Regions from separate parts of the Streptosporangium amethystogenes subsp. fukuiense genome, predicted to be linked through region 2. Evidence: riboswitches for the same ligand, from Rfam matches in the RefSeq annotation. Region 2 holds a riboswitch; the other holds the start of a gene.
The links. A riboswitch is a leader RNA that binds a small molecule or an ion and turns the genes downstream of it on or off. The one in region 2 is predicted to bind cyclic di-AMP.

Region 1 (8,235 bases), 1.6 Mb from region 2:
AGAGCGGGGTTCCCGATGCTCATATGAGGAACGATAGGTAGTGACCCACGGCTTATCAGGGTAATCGGGAAGTTTTCTTAGGATCAAGACCAACTTGAATTTTGGTGCATGGGATGTGTCAGGAGCGGGTACCGGCGTGCTGGATCATGGGGCGGTCGCGTCTCGCATCTCGGGACACTCGTGAATACGTTCACAAGCGTCGATAGACTACGTGAGGTCCGTGCACCCTCACCGCCTAGTAAGGATCCAGCCTGTGAACAAGCCCGTCGTACTGGTCGCCGAGGAACTTTCCGAGGCCGGTCTCGCGGTCCTGGGCGCGGACTTCGAAGTCCGCCACACCGACGGCGCCGACCGTGCCCAGTTCCTGCCCGCGCTCGCCGACGTGGACGCGCTCATCGTGCGCAGCGCCACGCAGGTCGACGCCGAGGCGATCGCCCACGCGCCCAAGCTCCGCGTCGTCGCCCGCGCCGGTGTCGGTCTGGACAACGTCGACGTGGAGGCCGCCACCAAGGCGGGCGTCATGGTCGTCAACGCGCCGACCTCCAACATCACCAGCGCCGCCGAGCACACCGTCGCGCTGATCCTCGCCTCCGCCCGCAACGTCGCCCAGGCGCACTCCGCGCTCAAGGGCGGCGAGTGGAAGCGCTCGAAGTACACCGGCGTGGAGCTCGACGAGAAGGTCGTCGCCATCCTCGGTCTCGGCAAGATCGGCCAGCTGGTCGCGCAGCGCCTCCAGCCGTTCGGCGTCGAGCTGATCGCCTACGACCCCTACCTGCAGCCGGCCCGCGCCGCGCAGATGGGCGTCCGCCTGGTCACGCTGGAGGAGGCCCTGCGCGAGGCGGACTTCATCACGGTGCACCTGCCCAAGTCCAAGGAGACCATCGGCCTCATCGGTGACAGGGAACTGCACGCGGTCAAGCCGAACGTCCGCCTCATCAACGTCGCCCGCGGCGGCATCATCGACGAGAACGCCCTCTACTCCGCGATCAAGGAGGGCCGCGTCGCCGGCGCCGGCATCGACGTGTTCCCGAAGGAGCCGGTCACCGACAGCCCGCTCTTCGAACTCGACCAGGTGGTCGTCACCCCGCACCTGGGCGCCTCCACCCACGAGGCCCAGGAGAAGGCCGGCACCCAGGTGGCGCGTAGCGTGAAGCTCGCCCTCGCCGGGGAGTTCGTGCCCGACGCGGTCAACGTCCAGGGCGGCGCCGTCGCCGAGGACGTCAAGCCGGGTCTGCCGCTGGCCGAGAAGCTCGGCCGGGTGTTCACGGCCCTCGCGGGCGAGGTCGCCACCAAGCTCGACGTCGAGGTGCGCGGCGAGATCGCCGCCCACGACGTCCGCGTGCTGGAGCTGGCCGCGCTCAAGGGTGTCTTCACGGACGTGGTCGAGGACTCCGTCACCTACGTCAACGCCCCGCTGCTGGCCAAGGACCGCGGCGTCTCGGTCGAGCTGGTCACCAGCGCGGAGAGCCCCGACTGGCGCAACGTGGTGACGGTCCGCGGCGTCCTCGCCGACGGCCGCGCGGTCTCGGTCTCCGGCACCCTGTCGGGTCCGAGGCAGATCACGAAGATCGTCGAGGTCAACGGCTACCAGATGGAGATCGAGCCGACCGACCACCTGTCGTTCTTCACCTACACCGACCGCCCCGGCGTCGTCGGCGTGGTCGGCCGCATCCTCGGCGACCACTCGATCAACATCGCCTCGATGCAGGTGGCCCGGGACGTCAAGGGCGGCAAGGCCCTCATCGCGCTCACCGTCGACACCGCCATCCCGGCCGACGTGATCGACCAGATCGGCGCGGAGATCGGCGCCGACAGCGGCCGCTCGGTCGACCTGGCCGACTAGCGGCAGGCAAAGGATTCACCGAGGTGGCCGTCGCCCCGCACCGCGGGGCGACGGCCACCTTTCGTCTCGATATGTGAGAAGTGTGTACGCCGGGCGAGACGGCGTTCCGGCCGCCAGGTAGCCTGAGATGAAATGCGCCAGGTCCCAACCTGCCGCGACGGGGTCTGACAGGGGTGGGCCGGCGACTCTCCGGTGCCACGCCCAGATCACCGGTCCGTGATCCGGACCCGTGACATCAGGCCTGGTCGGAGCCCTGATCGGAGTCTCGACCATCGCCCTGCTCGCATCCGACCGAGACGAGATTCGCCATGTACGACATGTATCCCTGGAACCACGCCGAAGAGGTCAAGGACGAGGCCGCCGAGGCGCTCCAGACCGCCCTGGACCGCCGGGACAACGGTGGTTCTCCCATCCGCTGAACCGGTTCCCGGCGCCGACGGGGTTCCCTCGGCCGATCAGCCGGCGTGTCTCATCCGTCGGTCGCTAGTTTGATCTGCTCGGTCAACCTGACCCCCTGCGGATCGGGGCGCACCGCGCCGACGAAGGAGGACCGGCGCCAGGCGCTGAGCTTCTCCTCCTTGACCACGTCGCCGCTCCGCGGGGCGTGGACCATGTAGCCGGGCCTGGTGATCATGCCGACATGGCCGAGACCGCTGAAGAAGGCCAGGTCACCGGCCTTGAGGTCCTTCCAGGCGATCTTCTTGGAGAAGGCGGCGTACTGGTCGTTGGTGACACGGGGCAGCTTGATCCCGGCGGCGCCGTAGGCGCGGAGCATCAGGCCCGAGCAGTCGAAGCCGCCGTTGCCGGTGCCACCCCAGACGTAGGGCGTGCCGCGCTTGGACATGGCCCACTTGACGGCCGTCTGCCAGGCGGGCTTGGGGGCCGCGCTCTTCAGTGCCGCCTTCAACCTGACGGTGCCGAGCGTGGGAGCCTCGGGGGAGGGGAGAGGGGAGGCGGCCAGTGCCGCCGTCGGCGCCATGGCCGAGGCCGCGAACACCGCGGCGCCTGAGACGAGGAGGGACAGGACGCGAGAGTACATCTTGCCGGACAGGATGATTCCTTCCATAAGGCCGGCCGGGTGAGCTGTCGGGCTCGGGCGTGGAGGCCGCCCTACGGCGCGAAAGCGCACCGATTCGCCCCAAGGAATCCCGTGATGGCAGCCGGGAACGCGCTCCGGGGCGGAGCGAGGTTCCCGGGGGCCCGGTGGATCCCGAAAAAAGTGGTTCCCCGGCTCCGTACGGGCCGGTAGGGGGATGGTCCGTACGGATTAGGCATCAATGTGAATGGGGAGGACGATAACGAAACCTCACGAAACGGTCAATAGGGAGCAAAAAAGGACAAAGTGATCACACGGGCGGACGTGCGGACACGTCCGAAGGGTGAGATCGGTGTTCGATCACCGAGACGGACAGGTAAGGTGCCTGCATGGATTCGCGTAACATTCGCCTGGCGGTCATCCCCGGGGACGGGATCGGAGTCGAGGTCGTCACCGAGGGCCTGAAGGTCCTCGAAGCGGTCGGCACCAAGGTGGAGACCACCACGTACGACCTCGGGGCCAAGCGCTACCACGAGACCGGTGAGACCCTGCCCGACCCGCTGCTCGACGAGCTACGCGGATACGACGCGATCCTGCTCGGCGCGGTCGGCGACCCCAGCGTGCCCCCGGGCATCCTGGAGCGCGACCTGCTGCTCAAGCTCCGCTTCCAGCTCGACCACTATGTGAACCTCCGCCCGGTCAAGCTCTTCCCCGGCGTCGAGACGCCGCTGGGCAAGGCCCGCCCCGAGGACATCGACATGATCGTCGTCCGGGAGGGCACCGAGGGCCCATACGCCGGTGCCGGAGGGGTCATGCGCCGCGGCACGCCGCACGAGATCGCCACCCAGGAGTCGCTGAACACCGCCTACGGTGTCGAGCGCGTGGTGCGCTACGCCTTCGAGAAGGCGGTGGCCCGCCCCCGCAAGAAGCTGACGCTGGTCCACAAGACCAACGTGCTCACCTACGCCGGTGACCTCTGGGCCCGCACGTTCGACCGGATCAGCGTGGAGTACCCCGAGGTCCAGACCGACTACTGCCACGTCGACGCGGCCTCGATGTTCTTCGTCAGCCAGCCGGAGCGCTTCGACGTGATCGTCACCGACAACCTCTTCGGTGACATCCTCACCGACATCGGCGCGGCGATCGCCGGCGGCATCGGCCTGGCGGCCAGCGGCAACGTCAACCCCGACCGCACCGCGCCGAGCATGTTCGAACCGGTGCACGGCAGCGCCCCGGACATCGCGGGCCAGGGCAAGGCCGACCCGACCGCCACGATCCTGTCGGTCGCCATGCTCCTGGACCACCTGGGCCTGGCCGACGAGGCGGCCCGGGTCGAGCAGGCCGTCGCCGACGACCTGCTCGAGCGGCTGGCCGGCTGGGCTGGCCGGACCACCCAGGAGATCGGTGACGACATCACCGCGCGAGTAGCCGGCTGAGGAAGCCGCCCCCTCGACCCCGACGCGCCTGGCGGCTCCTCCGAGCCGCCGGGCGCGTTTTTGTTTCCCACGCACTGCCGGTTTTCGGCATGGATGCAGTAGTTTCCCGTTACCCGGTCCAACGCACAATGGACCCAAGGGTAAGCCAGACACCAAGGTAAGGATCCGCGTCATGACCACCGCTCAGAAGCTCAGCTTCGACGTGCAGCTCTCCGACCACGCGCGCACCGCGGCCGAGCGCGAGCAGGTAATGGCGGCTCCGGGGTTCGGCCAGGTCTTCACCGACCACATGATCTCGATCGACTACACCGAGGGCGAGGGCTGGCACGACGCCCGGCTCATGCCGTACGGCCCGCTCAGCCTCGATCCCGCGACCGCGGTCTTCCACTACGCGCAGGAGCTCTTCGAGGGCATGAAGGCGTACCGCCAGCAGAACGGTGCGATCGTGACGTTCCGCCCCGAGGCCAACGCCGCCCGCTTCAACACCTCCGCACTGCGGATGGCCATGCCCGAGCTGCCCGAGGAGACGTTCGTCGAGTCGCTGGAACTGCTCGTCCAGACCGACCGCGAGTGGGTGCCGACCACGCCCGGACACAGCCTCTACCTGCGCCCCTTCATGATCGCCACGCAGCCGGCGCTCGGGGTCAACTACCCTTCCAGGACCTACAAGTACATGGTGATCGCCTCTCCGGCGGCGGCCTACTTCGGCGGCGGGCAGGCGGTCAGCGTCTGGCTCTCCACCGAGTACACCCGCGCGGCCCCCGGTGGCACCGGCTTCGCCAAGTGCGGCGGCAACTACGCCGCGGCCTTCGTGGCCCAGCGCCAGGCCGTCGAGCAGGGCTGTGACCAGGTGGTCTGGCTGGACGCGAGCGAGCACCGCTACGTCGAGGAGATGGGCGGGATGAACCTGTTCTTCGTCTACGGCGACCGCCTGCTGACCCCGGCGCTCACCGGCACGCTGCTGCCGGGCATCACCCGCGACTCGATCCTCGCCCTGGCCGCCGACCTCGGCCTGCGGGCGGAGGAGGGGCGGCTGTCGATCGAGGAGTGGCAGCGGGGCTGCGAGTCGGGCGAGCTCACCGAGGTCTTCGCCTGCGGCACCGCCGCGGTGGTCACCCCGGTCGGCTCGGTCAAGGGCGCCGACCGCGCCTGGACGATCGGTGACGGCACCCAGGGGCCGGTCACCGGGAGGATCCGCGAGGAGCTGGTGGGCATCCAGTACGGTTCCCGCCCGGACCCGCACAACTGGGTCCACAAGATCTGCTAGTCCCGCGTTTCGGGTACGGCCTCGGTCGATCCGGGCGGTCACCCGCGATCCTGGCTCTCATCCGGCATCTGAACTGCGACGTCGCCTCACAGGTGCCGCCAAGGGTGCGAAGAGACCCGGTCAACACGTTTACGGTCGGTCACCGCGATGGCCCCCGGGAGAAGGTCCGGCCTCCGACTGGCCGGGCCTCCTCCGTGAGCGGGCCTATCCTTCGCTCAGCTTGCCGGTGTCGATCGTGAGATTCCACGGTGCGGGCAACTCAAGTGGTTCTCCGATGATTACCTGGTGCTGCTGCTGGTAGCCCCTCTCCCCGGGATGGCTGAGCAATCGGACGAGGTTCTGAGTGGCGTCGATCACCAGATAGAGCGGGACACCCGCGATCGCGCAGTTCTGGGGCTTGGTGACATGGTCGTCGTCTCGGCTGCTGGGAGACACGACTTCCACGACGAGAAGGGCCTCCTCGGCGTAAACGTTCTCGTCGTCCCACATACGGGGAAACTTCGGGAGAACGAGAAGGTCGGGTCGGTAACGATCTTTCTGGACGCCCAAGAAGATCTTGACGTCGTATACGGGATGCCAGCCCTGTTCCGTGGCGAACGGGATGAGCTGAATCAGCAACTGCAGAATGCTCTTGGCGTGGTTGAGTGTGGGCAACTCCCTCACCACGATCCGGCCGTTGATGATTTCGACCTTGCGGTCAGGCCACTGATCGCAGGTCTTCTGATAGTGCCGTTCGAGCTCCTGGTGGTTGGCGGACATGGGCTTTGCCTCGCGACGGTCCAAGGTCTTGGCCATGTGGTCATCCTTCCCTCCGTACAGGTGGGCGCAACGTGTTTGCCACATCGCTTAAAGTAATCGGAAAGATTCCCGCCCGCCCCGGATTCGGAAAAGTTCTCGTCAGTGCTTTCGAATCATGGTGAGGCCGTCGGCGATGGGGAGCATGATCGAGGTGACCCGCACGTCGGCGCTGACCATGTCGTTGAACTCGCGGATGTGCCTGACCGTCTCGTCGTCCCTGGCGGGATCGGCGACGTGGCCGCTCCACAGCGTGTTGTCGACGAGGATCACCCCGCCGGGGGCCAGCCGCGACATCAGGATCTCGTAGTAGACGGGATAGTTGACCTTGTCGGCGTCGATGAACGCCAGATCCACCGCGGGATGCTCGGGGAGCTCGTGCAGCCGCTCGGCCGCCGGGCCGATCCTCAGCTCGATGCGGTCCGAGACCTGTGTCTTCTCCCAGTATCTCCGGGCGATCGCGGTCCACTCCTCGCTCACGTCGAAGCAGGTGAGCCCGCCGCCGGGGGCGAGCCCGCGGGCGAGGCAGATGGAGGAGTAGCCGGTGAAGGTGCCCACCTCCACCGCGTTCCTGGCGCCGCCGATCTGGGCGATCATGGTGAGGAACCGCCCCTGGTCGGGAGAGATCTGCATTCCCGCGCTGTCGCCGGTCAGCTCGCGGGTCTCGACGGCGAGTGCGTCGAGGACGTCGTCGGGCAGGGTGGTGTGCGCGAGCAGATACTGCCCCACGGCGGGGTCGAGATAGGTCGCCTTCATGAGCCCCATTCTGGTCGGTGGGAGATGGTCGCGGGGGGTGAAGCCGAGCCGTGTCGGCAGGTCGCGAGTCTCGAATCCTAAGATCGATGTGTCAGATGCTGTCAGCGTGTGGCAGACTCCAGAGCATCATGTTCTACGGTCTGCTCATTATCGGCAGGCGCGCTGGCTGAAAAGGGACACCGCCAGCGCGCAGACCTCTCACGTCCGTGAGGGGTTTTTTTGTTTCTCGAAGCCGAATGAGCGCGCGGCGAATCATCGAACCGCGAAGGAGAACGACATGGCCGACGACCGCTTCCACGTGTACGACACGACCCTCCGTGACGGGGCCCAGCAGGAGGGGCTCAACCTCACGGTGGCCGACAAGCTGGCCATCGCGCGTCACCTGGACGGCCTGGGCGTCGGTTTCATCGAGGGTGGCTGGCCGGGGGCCAATCCCAAGGACACAGAGTTCTTCCGGCGAGCTCAAACAGAGCTCGACCTGAAGCACGCGCAGCTCGCCGCGTTCGGCGCGACCCGCCGGGCAGGTGTGAAGGCAGCCGACGACCCGTTGGTGGCCGCGCTGCGCGAATCCGGCGCGCCGGTCGTGACCCTTGTCGCCAAGAGTCACGACCGGCACGTGCAACTGGCCCTCCGCACCACCCTGGAGGAGAACCTCGCGATGATCCGCGACACGGTCTCCCACCTGCACACGGAGGGGCAGCGGGTCTTCCTCGACGCCGAGCACTTCTTCGACGGCTACAAGTCCAACCCGGCGTACGCGCTGGAGGTGCTGCGCACCGCCGCCGAGGCGGGGGCCTCGGTCGTCGCGCTCTGCGACACCAACGGGGGCATGCTCCCCGACGAGCTGGCCGAGGTCGTGCAGGCCGCCGTCGGCACGTCCGCCAGGATCGGCATCCACTGCCACGACGACACCGGCTGCGCGGTCGCCAACTCCCTGGCCGCGGTGCGGGCGGGCGCGACGCACGTGCAGGGCTGCGCCAACGGATACGGGGAGCGCTCGGGCAACGCCAACCTGTTCACGGTCGTGGCCAACCTGCAGCTCAAGCGGGGGTTCGAGCTGGTGCCGAGGGAGTCGCTGGCCGACATGACCAGGATCGCCCAC
Region 2 (8,235 bases):
GCGCCGTCCCACACCGTCTCGCACGGCTCCGTGCCGGCCCGCGTGGGCGCGAGCGCGGCGCGCGGACGATGCCCGGGCGGACGGGGCGAACCCCGATGGGCCGGGAATCGTGGGGCCGTGCTCACTCTCCCCATGCAATTTCGGACGGATTTCTGCATAGCGCAGAAACTCCCTTTAAGCATGTCCAATATCGCCTGACGCCGGTCGTCGGCACCTGATACTTCGCGAATGCCGCAAAGGTGCTCGCGCAGGCTTCCCATTTCAGAGTTTTCCGCGAGGTGCCGTCAAGGCGCCGGCCGGCGTGGCCGTCGAAGAGCGTCACGATGAGATCGATTTTCCCGGGGAAAAGCGGGCGGCTCGCTTCCGCCGAGGATGCGGCCCCGCGGACGCGTGCCGCCACGACGGTTCCGGCAAAACCTTGTTCTGCCAGGACTTCTGTTGTCGCAGCCAGAGGGGCGTCTGCGGGCTCGTGCGGGGGCACAGTCGTGACTTAACCCCAAAGGCGCTGACATATCATGAGTACTTCACGTAGCACCTAGTATGTCAATAGTGGGCGCGCGCTATGAAGAGTAGAACTTGACGACCTTTGAACAAGGCGTTTACCGTTCCTGGCGGACGGTATTCATTTCCGGCGTCTCACGCCCGGTTTCCAGAGTGGGGGGAGTGACTCTTGATGGCATATCCAGAAGTGGATTCTCGCCATGGCGACAGCCCCCTGGGCATGAGTGATATCGGTCTCAGTGACAACGACCTCGTGCTGCTGGCTGAACTCGCCAAGGGTGTCACCGTCGACAGGGTGGGCCGCCGCCTCGATATCAGCGGCCGGACCGTCAGGCGCAGGCTCAGAGGCATCTGCGACCGCATCGGTGTCGCCACGGCGATCGAAGCCGTGGCCTGGGCGGCCCGCCGCCGCCTGATCTAGGCCCTTCCCCTGGGGCTTTCGCCCACTGCGGTCGGGTGACGCCTCGCCGCGTTGTCGTCGGCCGCCGCACCCGCGGGGCACGAGTCCTGGGGGCGCGACTCCGGGGAGCGCCGTCCGACCGGCCCTCGGCAGGGCAGGGTTCGCCGGGCAGGAGCGGGCGCGCTCCTGCCGAGGGCCGGTCGGCTCGGCCGCTCAGTCGGCGATCCGCACCCCGCCGGCGAAGGGCCGGTTGTCGATCGTGGCGATGTGGATGACGTCACCCGTCCGGGGCGCGTGGACCATCAGGCCCGCGCCGATGTAGATCCCGACGTGGTGCAGGTCGCTGTAGAAGAAGACCAGGTCGCCTGGGCGCAGATCGTTTCTGGAGATGTGGGTGCCCGCGGTCCACTGGTTGCCGGTGTAGTGCGGCAGGCTGATGCCGACCTTCTGGTAGGCCCACATGACCAGCCCGGAGCAGTCGAAGGAGTTGGGGCCCTCGGCGCCCCAGACGTACGGCTTGAGTTGCTGGGTGAGCGCCCAGCGGGCCGCCTCCGCCGCCTTGCCGCTGCCCACGATGGGCACGTCGACCTTCACCCGGGCACCCCTGTTGCTGACGGCCCTGGTGCGCACCTCGCTGAACAGGTCACTCTCGACCCGCGCGACCAGTCGCTCGATCTTGCTGCGCTTGCCCTCGATCTCCTCCAGGAGCGCCTTGACCTCCGAGGTCCTCGCCTTGGCGCTGGCCTGTGCCCGCTCGGCGGCCTCGATCGCCCGGCCGACCTGGGCGACCTCCTCGCTCTGCTGCTGCTGGAGGGCGTAGTTGGTGGTGGCCTGGTCGAGGAAGGTGTCGGGATCGGTCGCCTGGGTGAAGGCGAGTCCGGAGTTCAGGCCGCCGGACATGTAGTTGCTCTGTGCGAGGAGGGTGGCCTTGGTGCGCCGGGTCGCGAGCTCCGACTCGCTCGTCGCGAGGGTCTTCTTGGCACTTTCCGCGGCTCGCTGGGCCTGCTTGAGCCTGACCCGTTCGCCGTTGTACTGCTCGGCGAGCGTGCCGATCTCCTCGTGCAGCTTCTCGGCCTGCTTGGCCAGTTGCTGGAGGCTGGGCTCGGGATCCGCCGTGGCCGAGACCAGGGGGGTGCCGAGGGTCATGATGGCGAACGCCAGGCCGATGACCGCCATGCGGCGACTCCGCCTCCGCGGCGCGCGTTCTCGACAGCGGGCGTCGCCGCCCGCATGCTCTCCTGCGCGGTCGCGCATGCGCTTCACCAACGGGCTCCTCTCCTCGGCCGCCTACCGGGTTAGCTGACGGGTTCGGGCCGGAGGCAGCCCTACCGGGTGCGCCGGTGGCACTCGGATTCACCCCGAAGGACGTGGTGGGTCCCCGGTTCCCCTGGTCGGGAGATTCGGCGGGTCAGGCTTTTTACGTCTCTGACATCGAGCACGGAGATTAGTGCACTCGTGGTTCCTGCTCAACCAGAACTGCGAACTCAGTAGAGGTTTCGCAACTGAAATGTCACGGAAAGATCACATGGCAATATGATCAACATGGCCATTACGCTGCCTTTGCCTTCCTCGCGGCGGGCCCGGCGCGGGTCTTCCCTGGTCCGGGACCGTGCCAAAGATGAGCTGCGACACATCGGAGGCGTCGTGCGCCCAGCGTGGTAAACCAACTACCAAGGGTCATGTGATGCCTTCGGGGCCGGAGTTAAGGATGAGCCGTAATTGAAGGCCGGAGAGGACGTACGCTGATCGGTCATGGAGCAGCTTGCGGAGCATTCTCCCGTGCCGTTCGCGAACCCCGGGAAAGAAGGGGAGCGGCGAACCGGATCCGAGGGAGAGGAGCGGGAGTCACCCGCTCCCGGCGTCACCCCGGCGGTCACGGTCCGCCGCGCCCGCACCCCGGACGTCCGCGCCATCAGGCGGCTCGTCGACACCTACGGTGGAGCCGGCCCGCGCCTGCTGGAGAAGGCCACTGTCACCCTGTACGAGGACATCCAGGAGTTCTGGGTCGCGACCGACGCGGAGGGGATGATCCTCGGTTGCGGGGCGCTCCATGTCCTCTGGGAGGATCTTGCCGAAATACGGACCGTTGCCGTCGATCCGACCCGCCGGGGGATGGGAATCGGCCATCGGATCGTCTCGGCGCTCATCCGCACGGCCGCCGAGCTGGGGCTGCGCAGGGTCTTCTGCCTGACCTTCGAGGTCGACTTCTTCGCCCGGCACGGATTTCAGGAGATCCAGGGCACGCCCGTCGCCCCGGAGGTTTACGCCGAACTCCTCGCCTCCTACGACGAGGGCGTCGCGGAGTTCCTCGATCTGGAGCACGTCAAGCCCAATACCTTGGGAAACACTCGGATGCTGCTGCACCTGACACGCGAGCCCGACTCTGATGACTTTAGAGATGACTGACTGGAAAGGTGACTGTTGATTCCTATGTCGATACCTTGTGCAGCAGCAAGCATGTGCGTCTGACATTTGCCACATGCGCAGTCTAAGTGAGGTGACGCGGTGAGCACCGGACAGCCGCCGTATCCGCAGGATGATCCCGAGCGCAGTCGCACACCTTCGGGACAGCCGGATTACGGACAGCACAACCCGGGTCGAGCCCCTGGCGAACTCGACCCCGACGTGACGATCATGGGATATCGGTCGGAGGGGTCGCAGCCGAACACCGGCCCGGGGGTGGCCCAGCCCGGTTATGGCCAGCAGGGCTATGGCCAGCAGCAGGGTTATGGGCAGCAGCAGGGGTACGGGCAGCAGCCCGGTTACGGTCAGCAGGGGTACGGACAGCAGCAGTCGTACGGTCAGCAGGGCGGGACGGACATGTACGGCCAGCAGCAGGGCTACGGTCAGCAGGGCGGGACCGGCGCGTACGGGCAGCAGCCCGGCTACGGACAGCAGGCGTCCCACGAGCAGTCGGGCTACGGTCAGCAGCCCGGCTACGGTCAGCAGCCCGGTTACGGTCAGCAGTCGTCCCAGCCGGGTTACGGCCAGCAGCAGTACGGTCAGCAGCCCGACTACGGTCAGCAGCCCGGTTACGGTCAGCAGTCGTCCCAGCCGGGTTACGGCCAGCAGCAGTACGGTCAGCAGCCCGACTACGGTCAGCAGCCCGGCTATGGTCAGCAGCAGCCCGCGTACGGACAGCAGCAGGGGTACGGCCAGCCTTACGGCGGTCCTCCCGGCGCTCCCGCTCCGCTCGCCGAGTGGTGGCAGCGCCTGGTGGCGCGGATCATCGACGGAATCATCCTGGCGATCCCGACATTCATCATCAGCGGGGTGCTGACCGCCATCCTCGTGACGTCTCCCAGTTTCAACCTTGAGTCGGGCGCCGTCACGGAGGGGAGCGGCATCTTCCTCGCGAGTCTGCTCAGCTCCCTGATCGCCGCGGCGATCTACTTCGCCTACGAGTTCTTCATGATCAGTAGGGGTGGGCAGACCGTCGGCAAGATGGTCATGGGCATCAAGATCGTGCCCGTCGGCAGTGCCCTGCCGCCGGGCGGGCTCAGCTCCGACGTCGCGCTCAAGCGCGGCGGTGTGTTCTTCGGTCCGCAGTTCCTGAGCTGGATCCCCGTCCTCGGCTGGATCGTCAACATCTTCAGCCTCGTGAACGTGCTGTGGCTGCTGTGGGACAAGCCCCTGCAGCAGGCGCTGCACGACAAGGTGGCCGGGACGGTCGTCGTCAAGATCAAGTAGTTCCGGGTAAATCGGGGCCGGCGGTTGAACCGTCGGCCCCGATTTCGCGCCCGGACGAGAAAAACGGGGATCGTTAGGGGCGGGTAACCGTCTCGGCCGCGGAAGCCACGGAAGCGTAAAAATCATTTGCCGCGCCTTGGCCGGCGCGGGGGGACTTATGATCGGGCCCCGGCGCGGCGGAATATTCGTGTTTGAGGCCGACAAGGGGCTCAGGGGAGCTCACAAGCCGCTATGAGACGCCAATGCCGGTTCTGCCCTCGCCGAGGGTTCGCACGCCAGTCATCGAATGGCGGGACCGGCCTGCCTCCGGCATCCCCGGGGACGGCCCGCGGGTTTCTCTCCTTCACCTTCCGTCGCGCGTTCAGGGTCTTCTCGCGGAGCTGGATCACCGGGTGTGCGGTGTTGCCTGGGTTGTCCGGTGAGCCCATCGTCTTTGGTGGTTATACGGTCTACGACTATGTACTCCGCGCCGGAGTGGGTCGTACTCTTGGCAAGAAAGCGTTGAAGATCCGTCTTGTTCCGCAGGCTTGCGTCGCATCGGCTGCCACCCGGGTGATGAAGCGGGCCGCTCTCCATCCGGATGTTCCACCGGCGGTGGACATTCTCGCGATGAACCCGCCCGCGGTGATCTCCGGTTCCGTGACAAGGCGTTGTTCATCCCGGCGGGCAGGCTCTCCCACCAGGAGCTTCGCCCCTCCGAGGCCGGTGGCGCGGGGGCCGGAGAGCGGGCGGGCATTGGTATTTCCGAAGGCGACGGTGATCACCTGATCGTCCTGTCGGTTTTTCCCTGCGGCTTTACGACTGCAACCGGTAAGGCGGCTGGAGAGAAGCATTAGGCTGGAGAGTGACGGGCATGGTCGCCCCTGCTGACACACGTCGCCGTCCGGTGGCGCTATGGTCATCTGTGGGCGGTTCCAGACTGAACGGGCGGACACCCGCGTGGCTCGGGAGTCGTCGCCAAATTTTCATGGTCTCCAGAAAGCCACCTAGCGGTACGGAGCGAGGACGAATGTACGACGTATTGTCCGCGTTGATACCTCCGGCGGTCGTCGGCGGAGCCTTCATCTTCGGAGTCGTCAAGCTACTTCGGAGTGAAGCCGCCGGTCGCCGGCCAAAACAGTCCGACCCGGCCGAGTCGCAGAACAGCTGATCCACCGGAGCGCCGACTGAGAGTGTCTCGGTTGCCTGTGAGAATCGCCGGGCTCCTGGAATTGCCGCTCTTCGATCGCGGGTATATGTTTAGCTTGCGAATGAAACAATACTCCGCGAAAGGATTGTGTAGATGGCCAAGCAGATCCAGGAGATTCTCATCGACGACCTCGATGGGGGCGAGGCCAATGAGACTGTCGCCTTCGCGATTGACGGCACCAGCTATGAGATTGACCTGAGTGACGTTAACGCGAAGAAGCTCCGCGACTCCCTGTCGCCTTTCGTGCAGAGCGCCCGTCGTTCCGGCGCGTTGGCACCCCGCCGCCGCCGCGCGGGTGGCGCGCGGGCACTCACGCGAGAGAAGAGCGCCGACATCCGGGCATGGGCGAAGTCCCACGGCCTTAATGTCAGCGAGCGCGGTCGAATCGCCTCCAAGATCGTCGAGCAGTACGAAGCGGCTCACTAGATCGGCTCAGTAGATCGAGTGAATCATGCGGTTATGGCGGTCACGGTGGGGTCCGGTGGCGGCCATGACCGCATGATGTGTTTGTCCGGCGGACAAACGTCGTTCGCTTGCGGCGTAGCGGGAACATCCCACCCCCCGTAAGTAGTTGGATGGAGGGTGAACGCCCTGCTCTCGGGGAACGTCTTCTGCATAGAGCGGTCGCCGGGTCGGGGCTACCATGCGGGATGACAGGGCCCGGATATCCCGGACCTGCCTGACCGCTCTGTGAGGAGCGACGAGATGTTCGAGAGGTTCACCGACCGCGCACGGCGGGTTGTCGTCCTGGCCCAAGAAGAGGCCCGGATGCTCAACCACAACTACATCGGTACGGAGCACATTCTTCTTGGCTTGATCCATGAAGGTGAAGGCGTTGCCGCCAAGGCTCTGGAGAGCCTCGGCATCAGTCTTGAAGGTGTGCGTCAGCAGGTCGAGGAGATCATCGGCCAGGGCCAGTCCGCGCCGTCGGGGCACATTCCGTTCACCCCGCGTGCCAAGAAGGTCCTTGAGCTGTCCTTGCGCGAGGCGCTGCAACTGGGTCACAACTACATCGGCACCGAGCACATCCTGCTCGGCCTCATCCGTGAGGGCGAGGGCGTGGCCGCCCAGGTGCTGGTGAAGCTGGGCGCCGATCTCAATCGGGTCCGACAGCAGGTCATCCAGTTGCTCCACGGCTACCAGGGCAAGGAACCGACCGCCGCCGGCGGTCCGGCCGAGGCCGCTCCTTCGACCTCTCTGGTGCTTGACCAGTTCGGCCGCAACCTGACCCAGGCCGCTCGCGAGGGCAAGCTCGATCCGGTCATCGGCCGGGAGAAGGAGATCGAGCGGGTCATGCAGGTCCTGTCCCGCAGGACCAAGAACAACCCGGTCCTGGTGGGTGAGCCCGGCGTCGGCAAGACCGCCGTCGTGGAGGGCCTGTCCCAGAAGATCGTCAAGGGCGAGGTGCCCGAGACGCTCAAGGACAAGCAGCTCTACACCCTGGACCTGGGCGCCCTGGTGGCGGGTTCGCGCTATCGCGGTGACTTCGAGGAGCGCCTGAAGAAGGTCCTCAAGGAGATCCGCACCCGCGGCGACATCATCCTGTTCATCGACGAGCTGCACACGCTCGTCGGCGCGGGCGCCGCCGAGGGGGCGATCGACGCCGCCAGCATCCTGAAGCCGATGCTGGCCCGAGGCGAGCTGCAGACCATCGGTGCCACCACCCTGGACGAGTACCGCAAGCACCTGGAGAAGGACGCGGCGCTTGAGCGGCGTTTCCAGCCGATCCAGGTGGCCGAGCCCAGCCTCAGCCACACGATCGAGATCCTCAAGGGTCTGCGGGACCGCTACGAGGCCCACCACCGCGTCTCCATCACCGACGGTGCCCTGGTGGCCGCCGCGCAGCTGGCCGACCGCTACATCAGCGACCGGTTCCTGCCGGACAAGGCGATCGACCTCATCGACGAGGCCGGCTCGCGCATGCGCATCCGCCGCATGACCGCGCCGCCGGACCTCCGCGAGTACGACGAGAAGATCGCCAACGTGCGGCGCGACAAGGAGTCCGCGATCGACGCGCAGGACTTCGAGAAGGCCGCCGCCCTCCGGGACCAGGAGAAGCAGCTCCAGCTCAAGCGCGAGCGCCGGGAGAAGGAGTGGAAGGCCGGCGACATGGACGTCGTCGCCGAGGTCACCGAGGAGCTCATCGCCGAGGTCCTGGCGACCGCCACCGGCATCCCGGTCTTCAAGCTCACCGAGGAGGAGTCCCAGCGACTGCTCCGCATGGAGGACGAGCTGCACAAGCGGATCATCGGCCAGGACGACGCCATCAAGGGCCTGTCCCGCTCGATCCGCCGCACCCGCGCCGGTCTGAAGGACCCGCGCCGCCCCGGTGGCTCGTTCATCTTCGCCGGTCCCTCCGGTGTCGGTAAGACCGAGCTGTCCAAGGCGCTGGCCGAGTTCCTGTTCGGGGACGAGGACGCGCTGATCATGCTGGACATGTCGGAGTTCATGGAGA

Region 1: it holds a riboswitch for cyclic di-AMP, as region 2 does, so the genes downstream of both, ACFQVD_RS40300 (C40 family peptidase) here and ACFQVD_RS33160 (NlpC/P60 family protein) in region 2, are expected to answer to the same signal.

The regions. Positions count from the first base shown of each region.
Region 1 is NZ_JBHTEE010000001.1:9,085,235-9,093,469, forward strand. Features, by position in the region: gene ACFQVD_RS40290 (hypothetical protein) at 1-23, opposite strand, end outside; gene serA (phosphoglycerate dehydrogenase) at 254-1,843, shown strand; gene ACFQVD_RS40300 (C40 family peptidase) at 2,313-2,882, opposite strand; cyclic di-AMP (ydaO/yuaA leader) riboswitch at 2,897-3,127, opposite strand; gene ACFQVD_RS40305 (3-isopropylmalate dehydrogenase) at 3,269-4,315, shown strand; gene ACFQVD_RS40310 (branched-chain amino acid aminotransferase) at 4,488-5,582, shown strand; gene ACFQVD_RS40315 (Uma2 family endonuclease) at 5,787-6,377, opposite strand; gene ACFQVD_RS40320 (O-methyltransferase) at 6,480-7,133, opposite strand; gene cimA (citramalate synthase) at 7,411-8,235, shown strand, end outside.
Region 2 is NZ_JBHTEE010000001.1:7,468,799-7,477,033, forward strand. Features, by position in the region: gene ACFQVD_RS33155 (LuxR C-terminal-related transcriptional regulator) at 722-922, shown strand; gene ACFQVD_RS33160 (NlpC/P60 family protein) at 1,115-2,077, opposite strand; cyclic di-AMP (ydaO/yuaA leader) riboswitch at 2,170-2,317, opposite strand; gene ACFQVD_RS33165 (amino-acid N-acetyltransferase) at 2,654-3,307, shown strand; gene ACFQVD_RS33170 (RDD family protein) at 3,536-4,591, shown strand; gene ACFQVD_RS33175 (histone-like nucleoid-structuring protein Lsr2) at 5,874-6,206, shown strand; gene ACFQVD_RS33180 (ATP-dependent Clp protease ATP-binding subunit) at 6,486-8,235, shown strand, end outside.